3 regions of the Streptomyces sp. NPDC006261 genome follow, and region 3 is predicted to be linked to each of the others. Evidence: riboswitches for the same ligand, from Rfam matches in the RefSeq annotation. Region 3 holds a riboswitch; each other region holds the start of a gene.

Region 1 (10,072 bases), on a different contig from region 3:
GCGTTCCCTGCACCACTCCCACAACGGATCGCCCGGTCTCGGCGGTGTCTCCGTCTCCGTCCGCGACGCCGAGATCCTGGCCGTGACCGGCCCGCGCGGCAGCGGGAAGACCACCCTGCTGCACTGCCTGTCGGGCCGGCTGGTGCCCGAGCAGGGCGAGGTCTGGTTCAACAGCGTCCCCGTCCACACGATGGCTCCACGGGTGCGCGAGCAGCTCCGGAGGGAACGCTTCGGCTGGATCGGCGCCGACCCGGAGCTCGTCCCCGAGCTGACCACCTGGGAGAACGCTGCGCTGCCGCTGCTGCTGCGCGGCGCCTCGCACCGGGCCGCGAAGAAGGCCGCCACGGAGTGGCTGGAGCGCCTGGACATCGCCGCCCTCGCCAAGAAGCGCCCGCACGCCCTGCTCCAGGCCGAACGCCAGCGGGTCTCCGTCGCCCGGGCCCTGTGCGCGCGGCCGACGGTGCTCTTCGCCGACGAGCCCACCGCGACCCTGCACCGGGCCGAGCGCTCCCAGCTTCTGCGCACCCTGACAGCCGCGGCCCGCTCGCACGGCATCACGGTGGTCCTGGCCACCCATGACGCCGAGGTCGCCGCCCTCGCCGACCGGACCGTCCCTCTGCTGGACGGCCGCCGCGTCGCCACCGTCGCCCTGCCCGGCGTATCCGCCGATACGGAGGGCAGCGCGGCGTGCTCGCTCTCCGTCTAGCCCGCGGCACACACCCCCTGGTCCTGGTCCGGCGGCTGCTCGTCGTCGCCGCCTCCGCCGGTGTCGGCTTCCTCCTCCTGTGCTCCCTGGGGTACGCCTCCGCGCATCCCGCGTCCGCCGGTTCGGTGCTGCGGCTGCTGTGGTGCTTCGTTCCGCTGGCCGCCACCGTGATGTTCGCCGTGGCGGTGGCCCGTACGGATCCGAGCACAAGGCCCCGGCCCGGCCTCTCCGCGGTCGGTCTCGGCCCGGTGCGGCTCTCGGTGCTGGCCGCGGTCTCGACGGCCGTCTCCACCACGCTCGGCTCGATGGTGGCGCTGCTCTTCTTCCTGCATCTGCGGGGCGACCTGACCGGGATGCCGTTCGACGGCGGAGCGGCGGAGTTCCTCGGCGCGGGTACTCCGTTGCCGCTGGCCGCCGCGCTGATGCTGCTCGCCCTCGTACCGGTGCTGGCGGCGACGGCGAGCGCCCTGGCGCTGCGGTCCCGGCCCGACGCGGCCCGGGACACCTTCGGCTCCGAGGAACTGCCGGAGCCCGCCCCCGCGCCGAGCGGGCTCCCGTGGGGCGTGGCGCTGGTGGCCGTGGGGCTGGCGGTCGAGGCGTACGCGTCCCGGGACGGGGCCGGGAGCGCGTTCCCGCTGCCCGGCCGGTTCGACGCGACCCCGGTGGCGGTGCTGGCCGGCTGGACGCTGGCCGCGATCGGCCTGGCCGTTGCCGGTCCCGGCCTGACGTATCTGTGCGGGCGGGCGCTTCAGGCGGCGCGCCCCGGTGCCGCACGCCTGCTGGCGGGCCGGGTCCTGATGGACGAGGCGCGCCGGATCGGCCGCCCGCTCGGGATCGTCTGCGCGGTGGTCGCGGCGGTGATCGCCGCATCGGCGCTGTACGGGGGCGACGAGCGCCCGTACGGCCCGCTCACCGCACTGGGAGCGCTGCTGGTCCTCGGCTGCACGGCGGCGACGCTGCTGACCTCGGCCCTGGAGGCGAAGCAGGCCCGCGCCCACACCGCCGAGGCGCTGCTGCGGATGGGCGCCCCCGCCTCCGTACTGCGCGCCGCGACCGCGCTGCGGGCGGCCGCGCTGCTGGCCGTGTTCGCCCCGCTGACCTGGGTGATCGCGGAGCTGGCGGCGCTGCCGCTGGCGAAGTAGGCCGCGCGGGGGGCGCTCAGGGGTGGGTGGCGAGACGGGCGGCCAGCGCGTCGAAGAGGGCCTCCCAGCCGTCCTCGGCCGCCGCGTACTGCTCCGGTGTGAGGTTGCCGCCGCGCTGCTGGAAGGCGAGCTCGGTGGTTCCGTGGCCGAGGTCGGTGAAGGTGACGGTGATGGTCTCGCCCTCCGCGTCCTTCGGCGCGGACCCGTCCTTGAGCGTGAGGACGAGGCCGTCGGGCTCGCTCACCTCGCGGTAGACCCCGTGGAACGGCATCTCGACGCCCGGCATCACGATGACCAGGCTCCATGCCCCGCCCGGCCGTACGTCCATCGACACCCGGTCCAGCGGCACCTCGGCCTCGCCGCCGTACCAGGCGGCGAAGTCCTCCGGTGACGTCCAGGCCGCGAAGACCCGCCGCTGCGGGGCATTCAGCACGCGGGTGAGGTCGATGCCCTGGCGGGTGCCACCGTTCATGGTCGGGGTCCTCGTCTCGTGGTCGCGGTCCGGGGCGGGGCGGGAGTAGGCCCGGAAGTTCGGGGGTCGGGTCCGGGTCGGGTCCGGGATCCGGGGGTCGGATCCAGGGTCGGGTCCGGGATCCGGGGGCCGGGTCCGGGGAGGGTCCGTCTCCAGCTTGCCCGGGCGTCCCCCTCCTGTCCTGTCGCGCCGGTCAGGGGCTCAGGGGCGCAGCAGCCCCTCCAGCGTGGCGTACGCGCTGTCCCACCCCCACCCTCACGCCTCCCGGACCCGGGCCCGCCCCTTCTCACCCATCGCGGCGGCGGCCTCGCGGTCCCGCAGCAGCCCGACGAGCCGGTCCGCCACGGCCTCCGCATCCCGCCCGTCCACCACATGGCCAGTCCCGGTGGACGGCTCGGCCGAACTGCGGATCAGCGGGGAGGAGATACGCCTGCCGCCGTCCTGGGAGCGGTCGTCAGGACGGCGTCGTCCCTTCTGCTGGACACCGAGGAGGACATCGAGGTGGTCGGCGAGGCGGAGGGCGGCGAGCAGGCGGTCCGCGTCGCGGCCGAACTGCGGCCGGACGTCACCCTGTTGCACATCCGGATGCCCAAGCCCGGCGGAATCGACGTGGCCCGCAAGATCGTCACCGCGTCGGGCGAGGCGACGAAGGCGCTGATCCTGACGACGTTCGGGCTGGACGAGTATGTGTACGACGCGCTGACGGCGGGGGCCAGCGGCTTCCTGCTCAAGGACGCGACCTTCCCCGGACTGCTCCACGCGGTACGGGTGGTGGCCGGCGGGCCCCCGCTGCTGGCGCCCGAGATCACCGGCAGGCTGATCGCGGAGGACACCCGGCAGCGGGTCAGCGCGCCTCCGGTCCGCTCGGTCGAGGGGCTGACCGCGCGCGAGGCGGAGGTCCTCGTCCTCATCGCCCAGGGCCTGTCCAACGCGGACATCGCCGCCCGGCTGACCATCACCGACCACACGGTGAAGACCCGCATCAACCGGCTCTTCGCGAAGACGGAGCTGCGGGACCGGGCGCAGGGCCGTGATCCTGGCGTACGAACTGGGGCTGGTGGTGGCGGGGGCGCACACCTCCTGAGCCTTCAGGACCCTGCCAGCACCACGGTCTCCGCCGCGTCGAACCGGACGCCCACCGCCGCGCCCTCGTCCGGGGTGTCCCGCAGGGTGCACTCGGCCTCCAGCACCGGCGCGTTCTCGGGGGTCAGCCGCACGGTCACGTGGTTGCCGCGGAACGTGCGTACGCCGGCCCTGCAGCGCAGCCCGTCCTCCGGAGCGCCGATCAGGACACCGGCGGGGCGCACCAGCAGATCGGCCTCGCCCTGGGGGGAGCCCTCGGGGACCGGCACCTTGCCCCAGGCGGTCGCGGCCGCCCGGCCGGTCACCGTCGCCGGGGTCACGTTGTCGAAGCCGAGGAAACGGGCGACGAACGCGGAGGCGGGGCGCTGCCAGACGTCCAGCGGGCTGCCCTCCTGGGCGATCCGCCCATCCCGCATCACCACCACCCGGTCGGCGAGGGCGAACGCCTCGCCCTGGTCGTGGGTGACGGCGAGCACCGTCGTACCCAGCTCCTGGAACAGGGTGCGCAGTTCGATGACAAGCCGTTCGCGCAGACTGCGGTCCAGCTGCCCGAGGGGTTCGTCGAGCATCAGGAGCTTGGGGCGCGGGGCGAGGGCGCGGGCGAGGGCGACGCGCTGCTGCTCGCCGCCGGAGAGCGCGGCGACGGCACGGCGTTCGGCGCCGGGGAGCCCCACCAGCTCCAGGAGTTCGCGGACCCGGCGCTCGGACTCCGCTCGCCCGGTGCCGTGCATCCGCAGCCCGAAGGCCACGTTGGCGCCGACATCGCGGTGCGGGAAGAGCTGGTGGTCCTGGAACATCAGGCCGAGCCCGCGCCGGTGGACCGGGACACCGCTCTGGTCCTGGCCGGCCAGCAGCACCCGGCCGCCGTCCATGGGCTGGAGCCCCGCGACGGCCCGGAGCAGGGTGGACTTCCCGCTGCCGCTGGGGCCGAGCACGCAGACGATCCGGTGGTCGGCGACCTCCAGGTCCACGGCGTCGAGGGCGGCCCGCTTCCCGAACCGTACGGTGGCTGCCTGCAAGCTCAGCATGGCGTTCAGAACTCCCCGGATCGGTCGGTACGGATGCGTTCGAGGAGCAGCAGCGACACCGCGCACACGAGCATCAGGATCGTGCTGAGGGCCATCGCCTGCCCGTAGTTGAGCTCCCCGGACCGGCCCAGCAGCCGGGCGACCGCGACCGGCAGGGTCGGGTTGTCGGGCCGGGCGATGAAGACGGTGGCGCCGAACTCCCCGAGCGACACGGCGAACGCGAAGCCCGCCGCGACCAGCACGGCCCGCCGCACCAGCGGCAGATCGACCTCGCGCCAGGCCCGCAACGGGGAGGCCCCGAGCACGGCGGCGGCCTCGCGCAGCCGGTCGTCCACCGCGCGGAGCACGGGGAGCATGGTCCGTACGACGAAGGGGACGCCCACCAGCGCCTGGGCCAGCGGGACCAGGATCCAGGAGGTGCGCAGGTCGAGCGGCGGCTTGTCGAGGGTGATGAGGAAGCCGAAACCGACGGTGACGGCGGAGACCCCGAGCGGCAGCATCAGCAGCGCGTCGAAGCCGCGTACGAGCCGCCCCGCCCGCCGGGTCAGGGCCGCCGCCGCGAGACCGCCGACGACGAGGGCGATGAGGGTCGCGACGAACGCGTACTGGAGGGAGTTGCCGACCGCCTCCAGCGGCGGTACGAGGAAGGTGGAGCCACTGCCTCCGGCCGACTGAAGGGCCTCGTAGTAACCGAGGCCGTACCCCTCCGGCCCGTCGAACGACCGCTCCACGAGCACGCCGAGGGGCAGCAGGATCAGCACCAGTGCGGTGAGCAGCACCCCGCCGAGCAGCGCCCACTGTCCGGCGCCGCGCGGCCGGCGGGAGGTCTGCGCCGGGTCCACCAGCTTCAGCGCCCGTTCCCGGCGGCGTACGGTCACGGCGTGCAGGGCGAGGATCGCGCCGACCGCCACGAACTGCACCATGGTCAGGACGGCGGCCGTCGGCAGGTCGAGCAGCTGGGCGGTCTGCCGGTAGACCTCCACCTCCAGGGTGGAGTACGCGGGGCCACCGAGGATCTGCACGACACCGAACGAGGTGAAAGTGAACAGGAAGACCATCAGTGCGGCGGCGGCCACCGCCGGGCCGAGCGCGGGCAGCGTCACCCGGCGCCAGGCGGCGAACCGTCCGGCGCCGAGCACCCGGGCGGCCTCCTCCTGGCGCGGGTCGAGCTGCGACCAGAGGCCGCCGACCGTCCGGACGACCACCGCGTAGTTGAAGAAGACGTGCGCGAGCAGGATCGCCCAGACGGTGGTGTCGAGCCGCACGCCCCACAGCTCGTCGAGGAAGCCGCCGCGCCCGAGCAGCGCCAGGAACGCGGTGCCGACGACGACCGTGGGCAGCACGAACGGCACGGTGACGACCGCGCGCAGCACCTGCTTTCCGGGGAAGTCGAAGCGGGCGAGGACGTATGCGCCGGGCAGAGCGATCAGCAGGGTGAACGCGGTCGAGGCGAGGGCCTGCCAGGTGGTGAACCAGAGGACGTCCAGGATGTCCGGGCGGGTCAGCACGTCGCCGATCCGCCCGAACTGCCAGGAGCCGTCCGTCTTCAGCCCGCGGCCGACGATCGCGGAGACGGGGTAGGCGAAGAAGACGGCGAAGAACGCTACGGGCACCGCCATCAGGCCGAGCCGCACCGCCGCTCCGCGCCGCCCGCCTCCGCCGGTGGTACCGGCTACTTCACGACGAGCGAGTGCCACGCCTGGACCCACTGCTCACGGTTGGCGGCGATCTCCTCCGGGGCCACCGTGGCCGGCTTGTCGACGCTCTCGCCGAACTCGGTGAAGACGCCCGGCAGCTTCGCGTCCGTCACGACCGGGTTCACGAACATGTTCAGCGGCACGTCCTCCTGGAACGTCTTGCTGATCAGGAAGTCCAGCAGCGCCTTGCCGCCCGCCTCGTTCTTCGCACCGTTCAGCAGCCCGGCGTACTCGGTCTGCCGGAAGCAGGTCCCGGTGGAGACGCCGGTGGGGGCCTCCTCGGGCTGCGGGTCGGCGTAGAGGACCTCGACGGGCGGGCTGGAGGCGTAACTGACGACGAGCGGCCGGTCCGCCTTGGCCTTCTTTCCGCCCGCGGAGCCCGAGAACTCCTCGTTGTACGCCTGCTCCCAGCCGTCGACGACCTTGACGCCGTTGGCCTTCAGCTTCTTCCAGTACGCCTCGTAGCCGTCCTCGCCCTGGGTGGCGATGGTGCCGAGGAGGAAGCCGAGGCCGGGCGAGGAGTTCGCCGCGTTCTCGGTGACGAGGAGGTTCTTGTACGCGGGCTTCAGCAGGTCCTCGAAGGTCTGCGGCGGCGCGAGCTTCTTGTCGGCGAAGTACTTCTTGTCGTAGTTGACGCAGATGTCACCGGTGTCGACAGGCGTGACGCGGTGCTTGTCGTCCTGCTCGGTGCCGTCGGCGACCCGGTCCAGGCCCTTGGCCTCGTACGCGGTGAAGAGGCCGTGGTCGAGGGCACGGGAGAGCAGGGTGTTGTCGACGCCGAAGAAGACGTCACCTCGCGGGGAGCCCTTGGTCAGGATCTCCTGGTTGAGGGCGGCACCGGCGTCGCCGCTCTTGAGCAGCTCGACGGTGTAGCCGCTCTCCTTGGTGAACTGCTTCAGCACGTCTTCCGAGGCGTTGAAGGAGTCGTGGGTGACCAGGGTGACCGTCTTGGAGCCGCTGCCCTTCGACGCGCCCGACCCGGCAGAGCTGTCGTCGGAGCCTCCGCAGCCCGCGAGGACGGTGACGCCGAACGCCGCGGCGAGCGCGGTCGAGGCGTACTTCTTGGTGGTGTTCATGTGATTCCTCCTGGAGGTGACCAGGAAGAGACGCGGCCCCGCCCGCCGCCGGGTCGTACCGGAAGCGGGCAGGGCGCAACAGCTTGAGTAAGGTCCGAACTTCCTACCCGGAATGACCCGGGCGAGGTTCAGAGGGTCTGCGGCCAACCTGTCCTTGGTGCCGCACTCTCAGCGCTGTGGCGCTCCCCTGTCGGAATATGAAGTTGATTTCGGCCCAGGCTACACCGGCGGTTTTCGGCCGAGCCCATAGGGCCACCTGCTCTCAGCGCTCGGAGGCCGCCAGCTGCCCGCAGGCCCCGTCGATCTCCTGGCCGCGGGTGTCCCGGACGGTGACCGGCACGCCGTGGGCCGCGATGGCCTCCACGAACGCCTTCTCGTCCTCGGGGCGCGAGGCGGTCCACTTGGAGCCGGGTGTGGGGTTCAGCGGGATCAGGTTGACGTGCACCCGCTTGCCCTTCAGCAGCCGGCCCAGCAGGTCACCGCGCCAGGCCTGGTCGTTGATGTCCCGGATCAGGGCGTACTCGATGGAGATCCGGCGGCCGGACTTCTCCGCGTACTCCCAGGCGGCATCCAGCACCTCGCGTACGTTCCACCGAGTGTTGACGGGGACGAGGGTGTCGCGCAGCTCGTCGTCCGGGGCGTGCAGCGAGACGGCGAGGCGGCATTTGAAGCCCTCGTCGGAGAAGCGCAGCATCGCCGGGACGAGCCCGACCGTGGAGACGGTGATCCCGCGCTGGGAGAGGCCGAGGCCGTCCGGCTCGGGGTCGGTGAGCCGGCGGATCGCTCCGACGACACGGTTGTAGTTGGCGAGCGGCTCGCCCATGCCCATGAAGACGATGTTGGAGAGCCGGGCCGGCCCGCCGGGCACCTCCCCGTCGCGCAGGGCGCGCATGCCGTCGACGATCTGGTGCACGATCTCGGCGGTCGACAGGTTGCGGTCGAGGCCGGCCTGCCCGGTGGCGCAGAACGGGCAGTTCATCCCACAGCCGGCCTGGGACGAGATGCACATCGTGACGCGCTCGGGGTAGCGCATCAGGACGGACTCGACGAGCGTCCCGTCGTGCAGCTTCCACAGCGTCTTACGGGTGGTGTCGTCGTCGCAGCTGATGTGACGGACCACGGACATCAGGTCCGGGAACAGCGCCTCGGCGAGCTTCTCCCGGGACCTGGCGGGGATGTTGGTCCACTGCTCCGGGTCATGCGCGTACCGCGCGAAGTAGTGCTGCGAGAGCTGCTGGGCGCGGAACGGCCTCTCGCCGGTCGCGGCGACCGCTTCCTTGCGCTCGGCGGGCGTGAGGTCGGCGAGGTGCCGCGGCGGCTTCTTGGCTCCGCGGGGCGCGACGAAAGTGAGTTCTCCGGGCTTAGGCATGGTTCATCCAGTGTCGCAGACAGACGGGTGAGGGCCCGCCGCCCTGTGGACGACGGACCCTCACTCGTAGAACGTGCAGGTGGGACGTGGTGCGCGAGGCTGCGCGGACCCTCAGCCGGAGCCGACGAACAGCACGAGCAGCAGCCACACCACCGGCGCGGTCGGCAGCAGCGAGTCCAGCCGGTCCATGATGCCGCCGTGGCCGGGGAGCAGGGTGCCCATGTCCTTGATTCCGAGGTCCCGCTTGATCATGGACTCGCCCAGGTCACCGAGGGTGGCGCTGACGGCGACCGCGAGACCTAGCAGCAGACCCTGCCACCAGGCGCCACCCTCGATCAGGAACTCCATGCACAGCGCGCCGGCGACCATCGCGAAGGAGACGGCGCCGAGCAGGCCCTCGCGGGTCTTGCCGGGGCTGATGCGGGGGGCCAGTTTGTGGGTGCCGAAGCGCCAGCCGACCGCGTACGCCCCGGTGTCGCTGACGACGGTGAGGACGAGGAAGGTGAGAACTCGCCACGGTCCGTCGTCCGCCGTCAGCAGCAGGGCGACGAAGGTGGCCAGGAAGGGGACGTAGAACGCGGCGAAGACACCCGCCGTGACGTCCGTGAGGTACCCCTCGGGCGGCTCGGTCATCCGCCAGACCAGCACCGCCAGGGCGGTCAGGGCCATGGCGACCCAGGCGCCCTCCGCGCCGCGTGCGTAGCCGGCGACGACCATCGCGGCCCCGCCGACGGCCAGCGGGAGCAGGGGCGCCTTGATGCCCTTCTGCTCCTGGAGGCGGGAGGTGAGCTCCCAGAGGCCGACGACGACGGCGAGGGCGATCACGCCGACGAAGACGGCCTTCACGACGAACAGCGAGGCGACGATGACGGCGCCGAGCCCCACGCCGACCCCTATGGCGGCGCGCAGATCACGCCCCGCACGCTTCTTCTGCGGCGGGGACGGCAGCGGGGTGGACATGGGCTCCTGCGGCATCTCGTCACGGAACAGGGGGCCGCCGACGTGCGCGGCGTCCCCGTCCCGGCTGGCGCGGCTCTGTGCGTCTCTACCTGCGTCGGGGACGTCCGGCACGTTGGGCATGGGCCGAGTCTGCTGGGGTTCATGCGCATCGTAGGCGGGACCCGCCGGAGCGACCCCCATCTCGGGGGCACCCCGGTAACCGGCTCCCTGCGGTGCACCCCAGGAAGAGTCGTTCATCAGACTTCGAGCAGCTCGGCTTCCTTGTGCTTGAGCAGCTCGTCCACCTGCGCGACGTACTTCGCGGTGGTGTCGTCGAGCTCCTTCTCGGCGCGGCGCACCTCGTCCTCGCCGGACTCCTTGTCCTTGACGAGCTTGTCGAGCGCTTCCTTGGCCTTGCGGCGGATGGAGCGGATCGAGATCTTGGAGTCCTCGGCCTTGGTCTTGGCGACCTTGATGTACTCCTTGCGGCGGTCCTGGGTGAGCTCAGGGAAGGTCACCCGGATGATATTGCCGTCGTTGCTCGGGTTGACGCCGAGGTC
Region 2 (10,072 bases), on a different contig from region 3:
CCTGGAGCAGCTGCTGGGCCACCCCGACCGATCCGGTGCCGGTGGCGAGGTGCGAGAGCGGCACACCGAACCGTTCGGACAGCTCGTTCATCAGCCCGGTGCACGCCATGTCCGGGTAGCGGTTGAAGCTGCCCGCCGCGGCGAGCGCCGACTCCAGGACGCCCGGCAGCGGCGGGTAGGGGTTCTCGTTGGAGGACAGCTTGTACGCGACCGGTCCGCCGGCCGCCGCAGGCTTGCCCGGCACATAGGCAGGAACGCCGTCCAGCTCGGCACGCAGCTTGGGGCTCGTCTCGCTCACCGCAGGTCCTCCTCGACCGTCGTACACATCAATACTGCTCACCTTATGAGGATTGGGCGCCGCTGCGAATGGCCCGGGCGCGGAATCTCCCGCAGTGCCAGGAATGGTCCGCACGGTGGGGCCTCGCAGGGGGGAGCGTTTCCGGTTCTGGCGCGCGCCGGTGTCTCACGCCGTGGCGCGCGTCCCTCGAAGTGGTGAGTTGAGACCTCTTCGAGACATCGGCCATTCAGCAGGCCGGCGGCCATCAGCACCTGACACGCTGAAGCCCAGACCAGCAACAGCCTCTCTTTGCGAGGCATTTGACACTCAACGATCATGCAGAAACGTGCCTGCCGATGGGTGCATATGCGACCGGACCGACCGCCCCCGGGAGCCCTACTATCGGCTCGCCATGACAGCAGCAGGGAAGCACCAGGTGAGCCGGACGGAGACCCCCCGGCGCAGCGGCCGGCCAGGACGGGCGGGGATCCGCGACGTAGCCGCTGCGGCCGGAGTCTCGATCACGACCGTCTCCGACGCGCTCAACGGCAAGGGCAGGCTCCCGGACGCCACCCGCAGCCATGTCCGCGAGGTCGCAGAGCGCTTGGGCTACCGCCCCTCCGCAGCGGCCCGAACCCTCCGTACGGGCAAGTCGGGGCTGATCGGCCTGACCGTGACCACGTACGGGGATGAACCTTTCACCTTCACCGAATTCGCGTACTTCGCGGAGATGGCGAGAGCCGCGACCTCGGCGGCGCTCGCCCGGGGCTACGCCCTCGTCATCCTCCCCGCCACCTCCCGGCACGACGTCTGGTCGAACGTCGCGCTCGACGGGACCGTCGTCATCGACCCCTCCGACCAGGATCCGGTCGTCACCGAACTCGTCCGCCAGGGGCTGCCCGTCGTCTCGGACGGTCGCCCGGCCGGGACACTCCCCGTCACCGCCTGGGTCGACAACGACCACCGGGCCGCCGTGCTCGACCTCCTCGACCATCTCGCCGCCGCCGGAGCCCGCCGCATCGGCCTGCTGACCGGCACCACCACCGACACGTACACCCGGCTCTCCACCACCGCCTATCTCCACTGGTGCGAGCGGGTCGGCCAGGATCCCGTCTACGAGTCCTACCCGGCGCACGACCCCTGCGCGGGCGCGGTCGCCGCCGACCGCCTGCTCGCCCGCCCGGACCGCCCCGACGCGGTCTACGGGCTCTTCGACCCCAACGGGACCGATCTCCTCGCGGCCGCCCGCCGCTACGGCCTGCGGGTCCCCGAGGACCTGCTGCTGGTCTGCTGCAGCGAGTCCACCGTGTACGCGGCCACCGAGCCGCCCATCACGACGCTCTCGCTGAAGCCCCGACGCATCGGCACGGCCGTCGTCCAACTCCTCATCGACGCCATCGAAGGCGTGGAGCACGACGGGCCGGTGGAACAGGTGATACCGACGGAGCTCATCGTCCGGACCTCCTCGCAACGCCGTCCGCCGCGCACCACGGTCAGCGCGCCACGCTCCCCGAGCAGGGACTGATCGTCTCTTTTCGGACCAATCGGCCGGTGAATCGTACGTGCGCCCGGATTCACCACCCCTGGTGCGTCACACAGATCGATCCGCATTCCTATGATGGGCGCACGACACCGCGGACCACCTCTACCAGGCAGGGCCCGTCAGGTGTACGGCGGCGCGACGGTGGTGGAGGGGTCGATGACTCAGGGGGCCGGTCAGGAACCCGTGGTGCGGACGGCGACGTTGCGTGACTTCAGAGTTCCGCCGTACGCGCAGACACCCGTACCACCGCAGACGCCCGGTGCGGCGCCGCACCCGCCCGTGCTCCCGCACGCGCCGGCGCCGCCCGCCCCGGTACCGCACGCCTCCACGCCCCTGCACGCGCCGGCGCCGCCCCACCTGCCGCACCCCGGCAACGCGAACGTCGGCGACGAGCCCCCGGAGGGGTACACCCCCACCGAGCGCGACCTGCCCGTCATCAACCGCGGCGACACCGTCCAGGTTCAGGCCGTCCCCGAACCCCGCCCCGTCACCGTGGAGGGGCGCGGCCCGCTCTTCGTCGTCGGCGACGTCCACGGCTACCTGGACGAGCTGGTGGCCGCCCTCGCCGCCCAGGACCTCATCGACGCCGACGGCAACTGGGCCGCGGGCAACGCCCGGCTCTGGTTCCTGGGCGACTTCACCGACCGCGGACCCGACGGCATCGGGGTCATCGACCTCGTCATGCGGCTCTCCGCGGAGGCGGCCGCCGCGGGCGGTTACTGCAAGGCCCTGATGGGCAATCACGAGCTCCTTCTCATCGGCGCCAAGCGGTTCTCCGACACTCCCGTCAACTCCGGTGCGGGCACCGCCACCTTCCAGGCCGCCTGGCTGCTCAACGGCGGCCAGAGGAGCGACATGGACCGCCTCCAGGACGTACACCTGCAGTGGATGTCCCGGCTCGACGCGGTCGTCGAGGAGGACGGGCATCTGCTGATGCACTCCGACACGACGGCCTACCTCGATTACGGCTCCACCATCGAGGACGTCAACGACACCATCACGGCCATTCTCACGCGCAACGACGCCGACGAGTGCTGGGACCTCTTCCGCAAGCTCACCAAGCGCTTCGCCTTCCGCGACGAGGGCGGCGCCGAAGCGGTGCGCGAGCTCCTGACGACGTACGGCGGACAGCGCGTCGTCCATGGTCACAGCCCCATTCCGTACCTCCTCGGCGAGGTCGGCACGGAGGACGGCGAGAACGGTTCGGGGCCGGTGGTGAACGGCCCGCACGTCTACGCCGACGGGCTCGCCATCGCCATGGACGGCGGAGTGACCATGGCCGGAAAGCTACTGGTCGTCCAACTTCCCCTGCATGACTGACCTTCGGCGGGAAAGACGCTTCTGGATCGGACCGCACCGATCATCGGGCCTATTTCCGGAAACACCCTGTCACCCCGTGCCGTGAGCGCTCTACCATCGGCTCATCAGTAGCAGGCTCTCCTCCGTTTCCGCCCGATCGCCCGGTCAACGCGGGCTGCCGGGCCCGACGGAGCATCGGGGGATGCAGATGACAAGCGCTCCGCACCTGCAGGCCGAGGACCGTCCCGAGTACGCCCGGATCCTGGGCGACGCGCTGCGGCACGCCCATGAACGCCCGGACCTGGAAGGCGTCGGTGACCGGCTCAACACCGAACAGCTGCGCACGATGGCGCTCAACGCCACCGCACTGATCACCGCGGCAGCGGCCACCGAGTACGAGCACTACGTGAAGGCCCGTGCCGAGCTGCGCACGGCGAGCGCCACCGTCCCGGAGGGCGAGCAGTACGCGGACACCTCATCGGCGGCCGGTCCGGGCGCCGGCATAGGAGCGGTCCTCACGGTCCTGACGCCGATCCTGGCGGGCACCGCCGCCGCCATCTTTCTGCTCGTCGGCTATCTGCTGAGGGCGGTGAGCCCGTCGGTCGCCTTCGGTACCACCATGATCGCGGCCGGGTGGATCTTCGCGGCCGTCGCCGCCGCCGCCATCCTGGTCGCCGCCGTGGGGCTGCTCGTCACCGCCCTGCGCAACGGGTCCACCTCGCGGGCCGCCGAGGACGAGGAGGACGAGCTGCCGGAGGAGGTCGCCCGGGCCAGGGAAGCCTGGCGTCACGCCCTGCTGGAGCGCGGAATCCTGCCGTTCCTGCGGGACGCCCTGGCCGACCCGAGCGCGGGCCCCGCCGCACGGACCCCGCACCGCTCGCCCAACCGCATCCCGAAGGTCGGCTACAGCCGGCCGGACTTCTCCGGCCCTGAGGACGGCCCGTCGGCCGGGCCCCGGCCTACGTTCACGAGCCCCGACTTCACCAGCCCGGACTTCGGCGGCCCGGACCACCGGCCGGAGTAGGGCCCGAGGGTTCCGCACAGGGCACGCCGGTTCCGGAAACGCCACAGGCCGGGGCGGCGAGTGCCGCGCCCGGCCTGTGCGGTGCTCCGGCTCTGCCGGAGCGGTGGATCAGCCCAACTGCGGGGCGAGCTTCGGGTTGGTGCCGTACTGGTTCGGCTCCTGCTTGCCCTCGGAGGCGAGGAAGACGATCAGGATGATGAAGCCGACCAGCGGGATCAGCGCGATCAGGAGCCACCAGCCGGAGCGGCTGGTGTCGTGCAGGCGGCGCACACCGACCGCGAGCGACGGGATGAAGACCGCGAGGAGGTAGATGTAGTACGGCACCTGCGTACCGATCGCACCACCGACGACCGAAAGGACGAGGCCGATGACGAAGTTGAAGAGCGCGAACATCCAGTACTCCTTGCGGCGCGCGCGACCGCTGAAGCCTGCGTAGTTCTTGAGTACGTCGACGTACCAGTTCACTGTGATTCCCTCCCCGGGCCCCCGTGCGAGGGCCGCCAAATTTCAGCCAAGCAAGCCGGAAAGTAAGCCACAGATAAGGAACAGGTCAAGCCCAGTTGACGCAACCGCGAAACGTACATCCACCTGCCACACGACTGTGTCCATACTGTCGCCTGACAACGGGACCTACCAGGCCCAATGCTCCTGAAGGGCACAAGGCGCGCATAAGGTACGGGCGCTGGCGTCACGTCACCGAGCCCGCACCTGCACAGAGACCGCCCCCGGCACCGCGATCCGGTGCCGGGGGCGGGTGGTGAAGGGGGCGTTCTAGTCGGCGATGGGCAGGTAGACCCGGTTGCCGGCCGCCGCAAACTCCTTCGACTTCTCGGCCATGCCCTCCTCGATCTCCTCCTGCGAACCGCCGTGCTGCCGGCGGATGTCCTGGGAGATCTTCATCGAGCAGAACTTCGGCCCGCACATGGAACAGAAGTGCGCCGTCTTCGCCGGCTCGGCGGGCAGCGTCTCGTCGTGGAACTCCCGGGCCGTGTCCGGGTCGAGGGCCAGGTTGAACTGGTCCTCCCACCGGAATTCGAACCGCGCGTCGGAGAGCGCGTCGTCCCACTCCTGCGCGCCTGGGTGCCCCTTGGCGAGGTCGGCCGCGTGGGCAGCGATCTTGTAAGTGATCACGCCCGTCTTCACGTCGTCCCGGTTGGGCAGCCCCAGGTGCTCCTTGGGCGTGACGTAACAGAGCATCGCGGTGCCCCACCAGGCGATCATCGCGGCGCCGATGCCCGAGGTGATGTGGTCGTAGGCGGGCGCGACGTCCGTGGTGAGTGGGCCGAGCGTGTAGAACGGCGCCTCCTCGCAGATCTCCTGCTGGAGGTCGATGTTCTCCTTGATCTTGTGCATCGGGACGTGCCCGGGGCCCTCGATCATCGTCTGGACGCCGAACCGCTTGGCGATGGTGTTCAGTTCGCCCAGCGTGCGCAGCTCGGCGAACTGCGCCTCGTCGTTGGCGTCCGCGATCGAACCGGGGCGCAGCCCGTCACCGAGCGAGTAGGTGACGTCGTACGTCGCGAGGATCTCGCAGAGCTCCTCGAAGTGTTCGTAGAGGAACGACTCCTTGTGGTGCGCCAGGCACCACGCCGCCATGATCGAGCCGCCGCGCGAGACGATGCCGGTCTTTCGGCGGGCCGTCAGCGGGACGTACGGCAGGCGCACTCCGGCGTGAACCGTCATGTAGTCCACGCCCTGCTCGGCCTGCTCGATGACCGTGTCCTTGTAGATCTCCCAGGTCAGCTCCTCGGCCCGGCCGTCGACCTTCTCCAGGGCCTGGTAGAGCGGGACGGTGCCGATGGGCACGGGGGAGTTACGCAGCACCCACTCGCGGGTCGTGTGGATGTTGCGGCCGGTGGACAGGTCCATGACCGTGTCGGCGCCCCACTTGGTCGCCCAGGTCATCTTGTCCACCTCCTCCTCGATGGAGGAGGTGACGGCCGAGTTGCCGATGTTGGCGTTGACCTTCACCAGGAACCGCTTGCCGATGATCATCGGCTCGATCTCGGGATGGTTGACGTTGGCCGGCAACACGGCCCGGCCCGCCGCGATCTCCTCGCGGACGACCTCGGCCTCGACGTTCTCCCGTATCGCGACGTACTCCATCTCCGGGGTGATCTCCCCGCGCCGGGCGTACGCGAGCTGGGTGACGGGTCGTCCGTCGCGGCTGCGGCGCGGCTGGCGCGGGCGGCCGGGGAAGACGGCGTCGAGGTTACGCAGCCCGCCGCGCGGCGAGGTGTGCTTGAGCCCGTCGTCCTCGGGACGGACCGGGCGACCCGCGTACTCCTCGGTGTCGCCGCGCGCGATGATCCAGTTTTCCCGCAGGGGCGCGAGGCCCCGGCGGACATCGGTGTCGATTCCGGGATCGGTGTACGGCCCCGACGTGTCGTACAGCGTCACGTCCTTGCCGTTGGTGAGATGCACCTGCCGGACCGGCACCCGGAGGTCCTGGCGTGAGCCCTGGACGTACCCCTTGTGCCAGCCGATGGACTTTCCGGCCTCGTCGTTCGGCGCCCCGACCGGCGTCGTGCCGTCCGGCGTTCCGTCGTTCTGTTTCGAGGCAGGCGTGCGTGCGTCCGCTGTGGTCATGAGACCTACTCCCTACGCCGGCATTACCCGGTAACAGGTTCGGCGGTCGGCGCAGCGTGCCCCGTACGGATGTACGGCGGTCAGCGCCCTCTCAGCCCGGTGCTCCGAGCTCCCGCGTGTGCAAAGGTGCCTCCACGCTAGCGTCCTTTCCGGCGAGCTGACCAGAGGGCCCTCCTGTTCTTGCGATGATCGCCCCGTGACCTCCCCCCAAAGCGACCCCGCGCCCCAGCCGCCTCAGCCGCCCCAGGGCCACTCCCACGGCCACACGCACAGCCACGGACCCGCCGCCCCCGTCTCCAAACACCTGCGCAAGGTCATCGCCGCCGTGGTGATCCCGTTCGCCACGGCGGTCGTCGTCGGCCTGATCGCGTTCTGGCCCGGTGGCGTTCCCGACCACGAGCGCACCGGCGTCGGTTTCGACCGGCAGACCCAGGACGGCAAGGTCGTCCAGGTCGTCAAGGTCGACTGCGCCGACGTCAACGCCGCGCAGGTCCCCCCCACCGGTGACACCTCGACGCCCTCCGGCCGCGAGGCAGTCGCCGAGCAGGAGGGGGAGTGTGCGAAGGCCACCGTCGAGGTGACCAGCGGCGACGACAAGGGCCGTAAGTTCGTCGAGGTGGTCCAGCCGGACGCGCCCCGCCAACTGCGCGAGGGCCAGGGCGTGGTCGTGGCGTACGCCCCCGACGCGCCCCGCGACCTCCAGTACAGCGTCACCGATGTGAACCGGAAGATCCCGATGACGCTGCTGGCCGCGATCTTCGCGCTGGCGGTGATCGCGGTGGGCCGGCTGCGCGGGGTGATGGCGCTGGTGGCGCTGGCCGTCTCGTTCGCCGTACTGACCCTGTTCATCCTGCCGGCGATCCTGCAGGGTTCGAATCCGCTGGTGGTGGCGGTGATCGGCGCCAGTGCCATCATGCTGGCGGCGCTCTACATGTGCCACGGGGTGACGGCCCGTACGTCTGTCGCGGTCGTCGGCACGCTGATCTCGCTGCTACTGATCGGGCTCCTCGGCTCCCTGTTCATCGGCTGGGCGGACCTGAGCGGCAACACCGACGACAACACCGGGCTGATCCACGGTCTTTATCCGGACATCGACATGAGTGGTCTCCTGCTGGCCGGTGTCATCATCGGATCGCTCGGGGTGCTCGACGATGTGACGGTCACCCAGACCTCCGCCGTCTGGGAGCTGCACCAGGCGGACCCGCGGATGGGTTGGCGCGGGCTGTACCGGGCAGGTATCCGCATCGGACGGGACCACATCGCCTCGGTCGTGAACACCCTGGTGCTGGCGTACGCGGGCGCGGCGCTGCCGTTGCTGCTGCTCTTCTCCATCGCCCAGAGCAGCGTGGGGACGGTGGCCAACAGCGAGCTGGTCGCCGAGGAGATCGTCCGGACGCTGGTCGGTTCGATCGGTCTGGTCGCCTCGGTGCCGGTGACGACGGTGCTCGCCGCGCTGGTGGTCTCCGCGGACCGCCCGGGCGCCGACACCTCCTCGTCCACGGCCGCCGCCCCCGCACGGACCGGCAGGGGCCGCCGCCGTAAGCCGTGAGAGGCGCGAGGCGGGCAGGTACGGGCCGCTCAGCCCGCGTTCTGCTCCTCGGCGAGGATGCGGCCGAGCGCCTCCTCCAGATTCCCGTCGAAGTCACCCAGCGTGTGCTCCTGACCGAGGGGCACCAGCTTGTCGGTCCGGTCGAGAAACGCCACCAACGGTGCCGTACCGGCCCGGAAGAGCGCGCGGTCCGCGCCGACCTGGAGACGGATGTGCACATCGCAGAGACCCTCGGGTTCGGTCGGCCCGATGTGCACATCGCCGTCGCCACTGGGGCTGTTGAGCCCGTCCAGCAATAGCTCGCGGCCGAATGCCCAGGTCACCGGGGCGTCGCCGGGCAGGTGGAACGTCATCCGGATGGCATAGGGATCAGCCACCTCGTACCGGAGCTCCACCGGAATACGGAACGAGAGCTCCTCGGAGACGAGGAAGCTCATCATGACCTCTGCTTGAACCGACTCGCGCATCGTTCAACCCCGCAGTAGATGAAACTGGCCAGGAATGATCCCCTATGGCCCTATTGACGCCATCGTGGTGCACGCGATAGCAGATCACAAGGAGTGATTTTTCAGATACTGATAGAGAACACGAACGAACGCAAGAGGCTCGCCACTTCGCCACGTAGCTGTTCGACTGCGGGCAGTAACCGTTCTTCCCGGTCCAGGGGTACGGAAATGGCCATCGCCGCAATGGTGGCACCGGCCGTGACGGGAATCGCGGCGCAGACGGTCCCCAGTGCGTACTCCTGGCGTTCGATGACCGGTTCACCCCGCCGCAATGTTCGCAGCCGCTCCAGAAGTGCCGCGCGATCTCGCACTGAGTAACGAGTGAGGGGCCGTACGGGGTGCCGGTCGAGGTGATCCTCGCGGTCTTTCTCGTCGAGCTGGCCGAGAAGGCACTGTCCGATCGCATGCGCGTGGCCGGTCTCGCGGAAGGAGGCCCACTCGTCGACCGCCGGAGCCTCGGGGGCGTCCGCAACCGCGATGAGCTCGATCTCGCCCTCGCGGTAGACGGCGCAGTACACCGGAACTCCGATGGCGTCCCGCCAGTGCGCGAGGGAGTCGGTGACGGTGGAGGGGCGGCGTCTCGGACCCTGGGCCGCGGCCAGGTTCTCGGCGGCCGCACCGAAGTGGAAGACGCCGTTCTCCCGGCGGAGATATCCCTCATGGGTGAGGGTGCGCAGCAGGTGGTAAGCGGTCGGCAGCGGAAGGCCCGCCTCCCGTGCGAGTTGCTTGGCGGGCGCCCCGTCCCGATGGGTGCCCACAGCCTCCAGCAGCCTCAACGCCCGCTGAACCGAACCGATCAGCGTCGGGACAGCGGTGCTCGATGCCGTGGTCAAAGGCCACCCCCAGGCATGGTGACGGGCCGTCAGCCCACCCGTGGAGGCCGCCCCCACGGGCCTGCCGCACCCACGACCGGACTGTCGTTCAAACCACTGGTCACTCGGTCGGTTCGGTGACAGAAGGTCACATTCCAGATGGCGGCAGCGTTATGTCACTGTATCGGCCCCCTCCGGCCGGAGGGGGTTTTCCTCCTGGACTTAGCTCAGCTGGGCTAATCCGCAGGCCTGTGCGTATTCCCGGTCCCGCACGGGCCTGCGGCGGCCTTCCTACCAGTCACCACGCGAGGACGAAGAGGACATGAACCTGCGTACGACGAAGACCAGGCCGCCGACCAGGACGACGAAGACCAGCGCCTTGAAGAGCAGGCTGATCACGAAGCCGATCACGCTGGCGATCAGACCACCGAACACGAAGATCGCGATGACGGGCACCGCGATCCACTTCACCC
Region 3 (10,072 bases):
TCTCGACGGTCGCCTCGGTGTGCGAGCCGAAGTTGATCAGATACGGGGCGTGGACGTACGCCGGGATCGACGCCGCCGCGCACTCCGAGCGGAACAGCTCGTCCTGGGCCGGGTTCCCGGTGGGCGTCGCCCAGCCGCGCGGGTTGGCGACGAAGACCTGCACCGCCTCGGCCGCCAGCTCACGGGCGTACTCCAGGCCGACCTTGGCGAGGCCGCCGGCCACCGGGACATGTCCGCCTACGGGGTTACGCATATATCGCTTCCGGCCTTCGCATGTCGTCCTAGAACCCCTTGGTCCTGATGGTGATGGTGGAGCCCTCGGGGGCCTGCTCGCCGCCCTCCACGGACTGGCTCGCGATGGTGTTGCTGAAGGAGAGGAACGGCCGGTCGACCTTCACCTCGAAGCCCGCCTCCTCCAGGGTGGCCCTGGCCTCGTCGACGTTCCGCCCGGTGACGTCGGGGACGTCCAGCGTCCGGGGGCCCTTGGAGACGGTCAGCTCGATCGTGTCCCCCCTCGCCGCCTCGGTGCCCGCGCCGGGGGACTGCTGGGCGATGTCCCCGTCGACCTCGGAGGAGTGGACCCGGCCGGGCACCACCTCGACCTTCAGCCCCTCCTCCGCCAGCTCCGCGGTGGCGTCCTCGACCGAGAGGCCGGTGACGTCGGGGACGTCGACGGGGCTGCCCTTGCTGACGACAAGGGCCACGGCCGTGTCCGGGTTCCGGTCGGTGCCCGCGCGGGGGTCCGTACGGATCACGTCACCGCGCGCCACGTCCTCGCTGAACTCCCTGGTCACCATGCCGGGGGCCAGGCCCACCTTCTTCAGGGAGCGCCGGGCGTCCGCGAGCGAGGACCCCGCGACATCGGGGACCCGGACGATCTCCGGCCCTCGTGAGACGACGAGCTTCACCGAGCCGTTGCCCCGGATCCGGTCGCCGGAGGCGGGGTCGCTGCCGACCACCGAGCCCCGCTCGACGGTGTCGCTGAAGACCCGCTCCACGCTCTTCAGGCCGAGCCCCTCGTCCGCGAGCCGCTGCTCCGCCACCTTCTGGGTCTGGCCGAGCAGCGAGGGGACCTGGGTGAACTGTCCCGAGTTGATGTACCAGACGCCCGCACCGACGGAGAGGATGAGCAGCACGGCGGCGACGATCGTGATCAGCCTGCGGTGCGGTCCGCCGAACGGGCCGCGCCGGCCGCCTCCGCGCCGGGACGGTGCGACCGGCGGAGGCGTCTCCAGACGGCTGGTGCGGTGTACGGCACCGCCGTCCACCGGAAGGGCCCGCGGAATCACGCTCGTACGGTCCTGGGCTCCGTCGTGGGTGTCCGACAGCGCCTGCGGCGGTACGGCGTCCAGATCGGCCTCGGTCAGCCCGGAGCGGGCCTCCCGGGCCTCGGCCAGCAGCAGGACCGCGTCGTGCGGTCGCACCTCGGGATTGCGGGCGGTCGCGCTCGCCACCAGGCTGTCCAGCGCGGCGGGGAGCCCCGGCACGACTGCGGACGGGGCCGGGACGTCGGTGTTGAGGTGCTGGTAGATGACCTGGGCGGCGTTCTCCCCGGTGTGCGGCTTGGCGCCGGTCAGCATCTCGTACAGCACGACCCCGCAGGCGTAGACGTCGCTGCGGGTGTCGGCCGTGCCGTGCTCGATCTGCTCGGGCGCCAGATACGACACCGTGCCCAGCAGCGAACCGGTGGTGTCGGTGGCCGTGCCGACCGCCCTGACCAGGCCGAAGTCGGCGACCTTGACCCGGCCGTCGTCCCCTATCAGGACGTTCTCCGGCTTCATGTCACGGTGCACGAACCCCGCCCGGTGCGCGGCGCCGAGCGCGGCGAGGACCGGCTCCAGGATGTCCAGCGCGGCCCGGGGCTGGAGGGCGCCGCGCTCGCGCAGGACGTCGCGCAGGGTGCAGCCCGCCACATACTCCATCGCGAGGTAGACGTACGCGCCCTCGGCGCCCTGGTCGAAGACCGCGACGACGTTGGGGTGGGCCAGCCGGGCCACCGACTTGGCCTCGCGGATGAACCGCTCGACGAAGGCGGCGTCGACGGCGAGCGCCGGGTGCATCACCTTGAGGGCGAGCACCCGGTCCAGGCGGGTGTCCACGGCCCGGTAGACCGTGGCCATCCCGCCGACGGCGATGCGCGCCTCAATACGATACCGGCCGTCGAGCAGCTGCCCGACGAGAGGGTCCTGGAGGGTCGTGTCCACTCCGAGAGTCTACGAGCCGCCACCGACACCCCGGACGGGCCGGGGCACTTCCGGGGCCGTTCCATGACCAATCCGTGACAGGGACACGTCCCAGGTGGCGGGCCTGCGGCGGGTGCTCTGGAGGCGGGGCCCCTCAGAACGCCGGACGCTCCGGGTCGAGCGCCGCCCGCCCGTCCACCGGCGACGAGGCCTCGGCGAAGTGGCGGCGCGGGATGCGGCCCGCCCGGTAGGCGAGGCGGCCACCGTCCACCGCGTGCCGCATCGCGGCGGCCATCAGCTCCGGCTCCTGCGCCCGGGTCACCGCTGAGGCGAGCATCACAGCCGCGCACCCCAGCTCCATCGCCAGCGCCGCGTCCGACGCGGTACCGGCCCCCGCGTCCAGGATCACCGGCACCCCGGCCCGCTCCACGATCAGCTCGAAGTTGTGCGGGTTGCGGATGCCGAGCCCGGAGCCGATGGGGGAGCCGAGCGGCATGATCGCCGCGCACCCCACGTCCTCCAGCTTCCGGGCCAGGACCGGGTCGTCGTTGGTGTACGGCAGCACGGTGAACCCGTCGTCCACCAGGATCTCGGCCGCGTCCAGCAGCTCGATCGGGTCGGGCAGCAGCGTTCGCTCGTCGGCCACCACCTCCAGCTTGACCCACTGGGTCCCGAGCGCCTCCCGGGCCAGCCGGGCGGTCAGCACCGCCTCACCGGCCGTGAAGCAGCCCGCCGTGTTCGGCAGCACCTGGATGGAGAGCCGCTCCAGCACGGAGAGGACGGAGCCCTGCACGGTCGGGTCGAGCCGGCGCATGGCGACGGTGGTCAGTTCGGTGCCGGAGGCGATCAGCGACCGCTCCAGCACCTCCAGGCTCGGCGCCCCGCCGGTGCCCATGATCAGCCGGGAGCCGAAGGTGCCGGGCCCCAGCGTGAAGACGTCGTCGGACACGGTCAGCCTCCCTGGACGGCGGTCAGGACCTCGACGCGGTCGCCCTCGCCGAGCGTGGTGGCGGCCCACTGCCCGCGCGGTACGACGCACTCGTTGACGGCGGCGGCGACCCCGGAGGGTGCGGTGGTCAGGGTGGCGACGAGGTGGTCCAGCGCGGTGCCGGCGTCAAGGGTGCGCGGCTCCCCGTTGACCGATACCGACACGGGCGGGCTCAGCGTGCTCATACGGGCTGCTCCTGGGGTACGGGGGCCGCGACGGCGGACGCGAACCGGCCCGGCGTGAAGGGGCGGGCCACCTCCGGCAGTTCGCCGGTGGCCAGCGCTTCGGCCATCGCGTCGCCGGTGACGGGCGTCAGCAGGACGCCGTTGCGGTGGTGGCCGGTGGCGAGGAGGAGACCGGGCAGGGCGGTCGGGCCGAGCAGCGGGGCGTTGTCGGGGGAGGCGGGGCGCAGACCGGCCCGGGTCTCGGTGAGCGGCAGCTCGGTGATGCCGGGCACCAGTTCGTGGGCGTCGCGCAGCAGCTCGTAGACCCCGCCGGCGGTGACCGTGGTGTCCCAGCCCATCTCCTCGCTGGTGGCGCCGACGACCAGCTCGCCGTTCGCGCGCGGTACGAGGTAGAGGTGGCCGCCCCGGACGACGGCGCGCACGGTCCGGCTGAGGAAGGGGGCGTACGCCCGGGGCACGGTGAGCCGCAGGACCTGGCCCTTGACCGGGCGGACGGGCGGCACGATCTCCTCCGGCACCCCGGCGAGCCGCCCGCTGAGGCTGCCCGCCGCGAGGACGACCTGGTCGGCCCCGAGTCCCGTACCGTCGTCCAGCACGGCTCCGGCCGCCCGGCCCCCGCTGACGGTGAGCCGCTCGGCGGCCGCCCTGCGGAACACCACCCCGGCCCGCTCGCAGGCGGCCAGCAGCGCGGCGGCGAGCCTGCGCGGATCCACCTGGTGGTCGCCGTCGACCCGCAGCCCGCCCCGTACGCCCGGCGCCAGCATCGGCTCCAGACGGCGGCACTCGCGGCCGCTCAGCCAGACCGACTCCAGGCCCGAACGCTCCTGGAGGGCGTGCAGCTCCCGCAGATGGGCCCGGTCGTCGGAGTCCAGCGCGACGGCCAGCGTCCCGCAGGCGCGGAAGCCGGTCTCCCGGCCGCTCGCCGCCTCCAGCTCCGCGACGAACTCCGGATAGCGGGCGGCGGAGGCGAGGTTGAGGCCGAGCAGCAGCTCCTCGCCGTAGTGCAGTTCGGTGACGGCGGCCAGCATGCCCGCCGCGACCTGGGCGGCGCCGCCGCCCGGATCGGGATCGGCCACGGTGACGGTCAGCCCGCGCTGGGCCGCCCGCCAGGCGGTGACCAGGCCGATGATGCCGCCCCCGATGACGAGGACATCGGATCCTGAACTCTCCTCCGGGATTCCGGAGGTGTTCCCTGAGACGCGCATGGGTGTCCAGCCCCTCCCTTCGCCGGCATGACCCGGATCAGGTTCGTACGGTCGGAGGCGCTCCAGCCTCCCTCTCAGCCCGGTGCGTCCGGGCTCCCGCGAGTGTTCTACCTTGGCCAGCCTAAACCCACCCGTCTCTCGCCCGGCAAGGGAGCAGCCACCGTGGCCCGTTCACTCGACGGACTCGTCCTCTCGCCCGTCGCCGACCAGGCCCCGGGCCAGGTCGGCACCCGTACCCGCTTCACCTACCACGAGCGGGACGGCCGGATCTGGGCCGAGTACGCGGGCGGTGACGTGGTCCGCGGCCATCTCGTCGGCACCCGTGAGGGGGACGCGCTCGACTTCCGCTACGTCCAGCTCAAGCAGGACGGGACGACCTCGTCCGGCCACTGCCTGTCCACCGTCACCGACCTCGCCGACGGCCGGGTGCGGCTGGAGGAGCGCTGGGAGTGGGAGTCCCAGGAGGGCAGCGGGACGAGCGTGGTGGAGGAAGTAGCTACCTGACATGTAGTCAGATGAATAGACTGGTGCATGTGATCGAGCAGACGGAACACCACGCGGCGCGGCAGCGGACACGGAACGTCGTGGTCGTCGGAGCGGGCATGGCGGGCGTGCAGACCGCCGTAGCCCTGCGGGAAGCCGGCTTCACCGGCCCCGTCACCCTGATCGGCGCCGAACCCCACCAGCCCTACGACCGGCCGCCGCTCTCCAAGGCGGTGCTGCTGGGGAAGGCCGAGGACTCAGCCTTCGACGTCGACTTCGAGGCGCTGGACATCACCCTCCGCCTCGGCATCGACGTCACCGCCCTGCGCGCCGCCGACCACGTCCTGGACACGGCGGACGGCCCCGTTCCCTACGACGTCCTCGTGCTGGCGACCGGCGCGGAGCCCGTCGCCCTGCCCGGCACCGACGGCGTCCCCGGTGTCCATCTGCTGCGCACCCTGGACGACGCCGCCCGGCTGCGGCCCGTCCTGGAGCGGCAACACGACGTGGTCGTCGTCGGGGCCGGGTGGATCGGCGCCGAGTTCGCCACCGCCGCCCGCGCCGCCGGCTGCGCGGTCACCGTCGTCGAGGCCGCCGCCCGCCCGCTGGCCGGTACCCTGCCCGCCGAAGTCGCCGCCCCGATGGCGGACTGGTACGCGCGAAGTGGCGCCGAACTCCTCACCGACGCCCGGGTGGAGCGCGTCGAGGAGGGCACGGTGATCCTCGCGGACGGCCGGACGCTGCCCGCCGGGGCCGTGGTGGTCGGCATCGGCGCCCGCCCCGCCACCGGCTGGCTCGCCGGCTCCGGGATCGAACGCGGCCCGGACGGCGCGATCACCGCCGACAGCGCGCTGCGCACCTCCCTGCCCGATGTGTACGCGGTCGGGGACTGCGCCTCCTTCCCCTCCGCCCGCTACGGTGAGCGGCTGCTGATCCACCACTGGGACAACGCCCTCCAGGGCCCGCGCACCGCCGCCGCCGCGATCCTCGCCGCCGAAAGCGGTGAGCCGCTTCCCGTCCACGACCCCGTCCCGTACTTCTGGTCCGAGCAGTTCGGCCGCTTCGTGCAGTACGCCGGCCACCACGCCCACGCCGACACCCTCGTCTGGCGCGGCGACGGTGCGGAGCCCACCTGGTCGGTGTGCTGGCTGAAGGCCGGGGCCCTGGTCGCCGTCCTCGCGGTGGGGCGCCCGCGCGATCTCGCCCAGGGCCGCAAGCTCATCGAGTCCGGGGCCGTGCTCGACCCCGAGCGGGTCGCCGACCCCGCCGTACCGCTGAAGTCCACCGCCCTGTGAGCTTCCGGGCCGACCGTACGGCGGCCGGTCCGTGCGCCCCCCGTACGGTCGGCCCGGCTACCGGCTGTCACTCCGGGATGGCACGCTTGTCCTTGTGACCGAGATTGACGCAAAGACCGATGCTCTCGTCCCCGCCTGGCTCCACCTCCCCGACATCGCGGAAAAGCTCGATGTCGAGGTGACGCGTGTACGGCAGCTGGTCAGGGATGGCCAGCTCATCGCCGTACGCCGTGGGGAGAAGCGGACGCTTCAGGTACCCGCCGCCTTCATCGACGGCGACAAGGTGGTCAAGGGCCTCTCCGGCACCCTGACCCTCCTGAGGGACGACGGCTATTCCGACGAAGAGATGCTGGAGTGGCTCTTCACTCCCGACCCGACCCTGCCCGGCACCCCGGCGCAGGCGCTGAGCGAGAATCGCGGTACGGAGGTGAAGCGCCGCGCCCAGGCGCTCGCCGTCTGACCGAGAACGACAGGAAGCGGCGTACGGGCCCCGCGTGCCGCGCGGGCCCCGTATCCCGCCACGACCACGGGGGGACTCCACCATGCCCACGCCTCGCGAGCAGCTGTCCGACGCCCGGCTCTATCTGTGCACGGACGCCCGTAAGCGGCAGGGCGACCTTCCCGCCTTCCTGGACGCCGTGCTCTCCAGCGGGGTCGACATCGTCCAGCTCCGGGACAAGGGCATGGAGGCCGCCGAGGAGCTGGAGCACCTCGCGGTCCTCGCCGACGCCTGCCGGCGCCACGGCAAGCTCCTCGCCGTCAACGACCGGGCCGACGTCGCCCACGCCATCGGCGCCGACGTCCTGCACCTGGGCCAGGGCGACCTGCCCGTGCCGGCCGCCCGCGCGATCATCGGCTCCGACCGGCTGATCGGCCGCTCCACGCACGCCGAGTCCGAGGTCGACGCCGCCGTCGCGCAGGACGGCGTGGACTACTTCTGCACCGGCCCCTGCTGGCCGACCCCCACCAAGCCCGGCCGCCACGCCCCCGGCCTCGGCCTCGTGCGGTACGCCGCCTCCCTGGAGCAGCACCGCCCCTGGTTCGCGATCGGCGGGATCGACGCGGGGAACCTGGACGAGGTGCTGGAGGCGGGCGCCCGCCGCATCGTCGTCGTCCGGGCGATCACCGCGGCGGACGACCCGGCGGCCGCCACCGCCGAGCTGGCGAAGAGGCTCCGGGCACACGCGCTCTGAGCAGCTCTTACGCGGCCTCCGGGGTCCCGTCGTCCCAAGGGATGGACGGCAAACCGGCAAAACGAGACAATCTCGGCTGCTCTGGTTGGGGAGGTGTCCACCCCCTGGTTAACCTCGCCATATGGCCCTTGGGACAGCTTCCACCAGGACGGACCACGCACGCACGGTGCGTGACCTTCTCGCGACCGGCAAAACCTCGTACTCCTTCGAGTTCTGGGCGCCCAAGACGGAGAAGGGCGAGCGCAACCTCTGGAACGCGCTGCGCCGGATCGAGTCGGTGCGCCCTAGCTTCGTCTCGGTGACCTACGGGGCCGGTGGTTCCACCCGGGCCGGGACCGTGCGGGCGACCCAGCAGATCGCCGCGGACTCCACGCTCACCCCGGTCGCCCACCTCACCGCGGTCAGCCACTCGGTCGCCGAGCTGCGCAACATGATCGGCCAGTACGCCGACGCCGGGATCAGGAACATCCTCGCGGTCCGCGGCGACCCGCCCGGCGACCCCATGGGGGAGTGGGTCGAGCACCCGCAGGGCGTGAAGTACGCGGCCGACCTCGTCCGCCTCATCAAGGAGTCCGGCGACTTCTGCGTCGGCGTGGCCGCGTTCCCCGAGATGCACCCGCGCTCCGCCGACTGGGAGACGGACATCGGTCATTTCGTCGACAAGTGCCGGGCCGGGGCCGATTATGCGATCACCCAGATGTTCTTCCGCCCGGAGGACTACCTCCGGATGCGTGACCGGGTGGTCGCTGCCGGTTGCGCGACGCCGGTGATTCCCGAGGTCATGCCGCTCACCAGTGTGAAACAACTGGAAAGATTCTCCCAGCTCAGCAACGCGACCGTGCCTGAGCCGCTGAAAGAGCGCATCCTCGCGGTCAAGGACGATCCGGCCGCTGTACGCTCCATCGGTATCGAGTTCGCAACGGAGTTCTGCGCGAAACTGCTGTCCGAGGGTGTGCCCGGGCTGCACTTCATCACGCTCAACAACTCGACGGCAACGCTCGAGATCTACGAGAATCTCGGACTGCACAAGCAGTCGTGACCGGCCGTACCCGCCCCCGAGCGGCTGCGGCCGCAGGAGGGGGCGGGCGTGGGCTGGACGGTCCTCTACATCGCATTCGGCTTGGTGGCACTGTGGCTGCTGGGTGAGGTGCTGCTGCAGTACAAGGCGCGGCTGCGCTGGAGGCTCCTCGCCTTCGGCGGCTTCCTCGGTGTGGTCGTGGGGGTCCTGCTCGCCTCCGTCCCGGTCATCGTCGTCGGCACCCTCGCCTTCGCCACCGGCCAGACCTATGTGACGCTCTCCTTCCGGCGCGGCTTCTCCACCGGCTGGGCCATAGGCGGCAGCCCGGGCGAGAGCCGCCGTCGCCGGGGCGGCGGTGAGCGCGCGGCCGTCACGGAGCCCACGCTGGAGGTCTCCGACCTGGAGGTCTCGGACCTCGCGGCCGAACGGGGCTTCGACTCCTTCGGCCACGACGCCGGGGCTCCGGCCACCACGTCCGAGGCCCCCGCCTCGGTGTACGAACCGCAGCCGCTGCCCGACGACACCGGCCAGTACGGCGTGTACAGCGACTCCGGATACGCGGCGAACACCCCCGGCCAGGCGAGCCAGGACCAGTACCCGTACGAGACGGATCCCGCGGCCCAGCCGCAGTTCGCCGCGTACGAGCCCTACTCCGGCTACGAGCAGCAGCAGGCCCAGGACGCCTACACGGGCCCCTACGACTACGGGACCGGCCGGCAGAGCTACGCGGCCTACTCCGACCCGTACATCGGCACCACCAACGGGACGGCCCCCTACGGCGGTTACGACGCCTACGGCAGCGGCGACGGCACCGGCTACGACAGCCAGGGCGGCCGGCAGGGTTACGCCGACCCCTACGCCCAGAGCTACGGCACGGACGCGTACACCACGGACACCCCGCCCGGAGGCGTCTGGGTCCCGCAGCAGCGCGACGCCGAGCAGCACCCTCCGATGCCTCCCGAGCAGCCCGCTCCGTACGGCCAGGGCAACGGCAGCGGCTACGACACCGGCCAGGACGAGCAGTACCGCTACTGACGCTGGGCCCCGCGGCTCGAAGGCCTACTGCGAGCCGCGGAAGTCGTCGCCCTCCACCACGAGCCCGGCCACCAGCGTCCCCGACATCCCGGCGTGCGCGAGCCCGCCGCCCGGGTGCGACCAGCCGCCCGCCAGATACAGCCCCGGCAGCCGCGTGAGGTTGCCGGGGTGCAGATACGCGCCCTGGGCACCGGCCAGCGCGGGCGGCGGCACCGCACCGCCCTCGGCCCCCGTCTGAGCCTCGGTCTCCGCAGGCGTACGGACCTCCGTGTGCAGGGTCCGCTCCCGCAGCCCGGGCACGGCCGCGCCGGCCCGCTCCACCAAGGCGTCGGCGAACCGCTGCCGCACCGCAGGGTCCGTCCAGTCCACCGGACCCTGCGGGGCCACCACCGCCGTCGCCGTCACCGCCTCGTGCGCGTCGTCCGGGCGGGTCGCCGGGTCGTCGGGCCGCAGCACCGTCACCGTGGGGTGCGCGGCGACCCGGCCC

Evidence for each region. Region 3 has a riboswitch for thiamine pyrophosphate ahead of thiO (glycine oxidase ThiO). Riboswitches for the same ligand answer to the same signal wherever they lie in the genome.
Region 1: linked by a shared signal. The riboswitch ahead of ABZ154_RS03850 (thiamine ABC transporter substrate-binding protein) and the one ahead of thiO (glycine oxidase ThiO) in region 3 are both predicted to bind thiamine pyrophosphate.
Region 2: linked by a shared signal. The riboswitch ahead of thiC (phosphomethylpyrimidine synthase ThiC) and the one ahead of thiO (glycine oxidase ThiO) in region 3 are both predicted to bind thiamine pyrophosphate.

Annotation. Positions count from the first base shown of each region.
Region 1 covers NZ_JBEXSI010000004.1:118,993-129,064, reverse strand. Annotated here, with positions in the region: gene ABZ154_RS03885 (ATP-binding cassette domain-containing protein) at 1-706, shown strand, start outside; gene ABZ154_RS03880 (hypothetical protein) at 688-1,848, shown strand; gene ABZ154_RS03875 (SRPBCC domain-containing protein) at 1,865-2,320, opposite strand; gene ABZ154_RS03870 (hypothetical protein) at 2,576-2,899, opposite strand; partial or broken gene ABZ154_RS03865 (response regulator transcription factor) at 2,795-3,404, shown strand; gene ABZ154_RS03860 (ABC transporter ATP-binding protein) at 3,409-4,431, opposite strand; gene ABZ154_RS03855 (iron ABC transporter permease) at 4,437-6,050, opposite strand; gene ABZ154_RS03850 (thiamine ABC transporter substrate-binding protein) at 6,104-7,204, opposite strand; TPP riboswitch at 7,287-7,403, opposite strand; gene rlmN (23S rRNA (adenine(2503)-C(2))-methyltransferase RlmN) at 7,467-8,573, opposite strand; gene ABZ154_RS03840 (phosphatidate cytidylyltransferase) at 8,685-9,770, opposite strand; gene frr (ribosome recycling factor) at 9,770-10,072, opposite strand, start outside.
Region 2 covers NZ_JBEXSI010000019.1:90,299-100,370, forward strand. Annotated here, with positions in the region: gene hisC (histidinol-phosphate transaminase) at 1-298, opposite strand, end outside; gene ABZ154_RS14885 (LacI family DNA-binding transcriptional regulator) at 690-1,802, shown strand; gene ABZ154_RS14890 (metallophosphoesterase) at 1,977-3,140, shown strand; gene ABZ154_RS14895 (hypothetical protein) at 3,322-4,143, shown strand; gene ABZ154_RS14900 (DUF805 domain-containing protein) at 4,252-4,608, opposite strand; gene thiC (phosphomethylpyrimidine synthase ThiC) at 4,915-6,732, opposite strand; TPP riboswitch at 6,725-6,858, opposite strand; gene ABZ154_RS14910 (YibE/F family protein) at 6,929-8,281, shown strand; gene ABZ154_RS14915 (SsgA family sporulation/cell division regulator) at 8,311-8,748, opposite strand; gene ABZ154_RS14920 (helix-turn-helix domain-containing protein) at 8,850-9,620, opposite strand; gene ABZ154_RS14925 (DUF5326 family protein) at 9,891-10,072, opposite strand, start outside.
Region 3 covers NZ_JBEXSI010000041.1:15,454-25,525, reverse strand. Annotated here, with positions in the region: gene ABZ154_RS24685 (deoxyribonuclease IV) at 1-253, opposite strand, end outside; gene pknB (Stk1 family PASTA domain-containing Ser/Thr kinase) at 282-2,204, opposite strand; gene ABZ154_RS24675 (thiazole synthase) at 2,338-3,132, opposite strand; gene thiS (sulfur carrier protein ThiS) at 3,135-3,356, opposite strand; gene thiO (glycine oxidase ThiO) at 3,353-4,561, opposite strand; TPP riboswitch at 4,559-4,671, opposite strand; gene ABZ154_RS24660 (hypothetical protein) at 4,724-5,065, shown strand; gene ABZ154_RS24655 (FAD-dependent oxidoreductase) at 5,095-6,339, shown strand; gene ABZ154_RS24650 (Rv2175c family DNA-binding protein) at 6,434-6,799, shown strand; gene thiE (thiamine phosphate synthase) at 6,882-7,532, shown strand; gene metF (methylenetetrahydrofolate reductase [NAD(P)H]) at 7,654-8,571, shown strand; gene ABZ154_RS24635 (hypothetical protein) at 8,620-9,585, shown strand; gene ABZ154_RS24630 (NAD(P)/FAD-dependent oxidoreductase) at 9,610-10,072, opposite strand, start outside.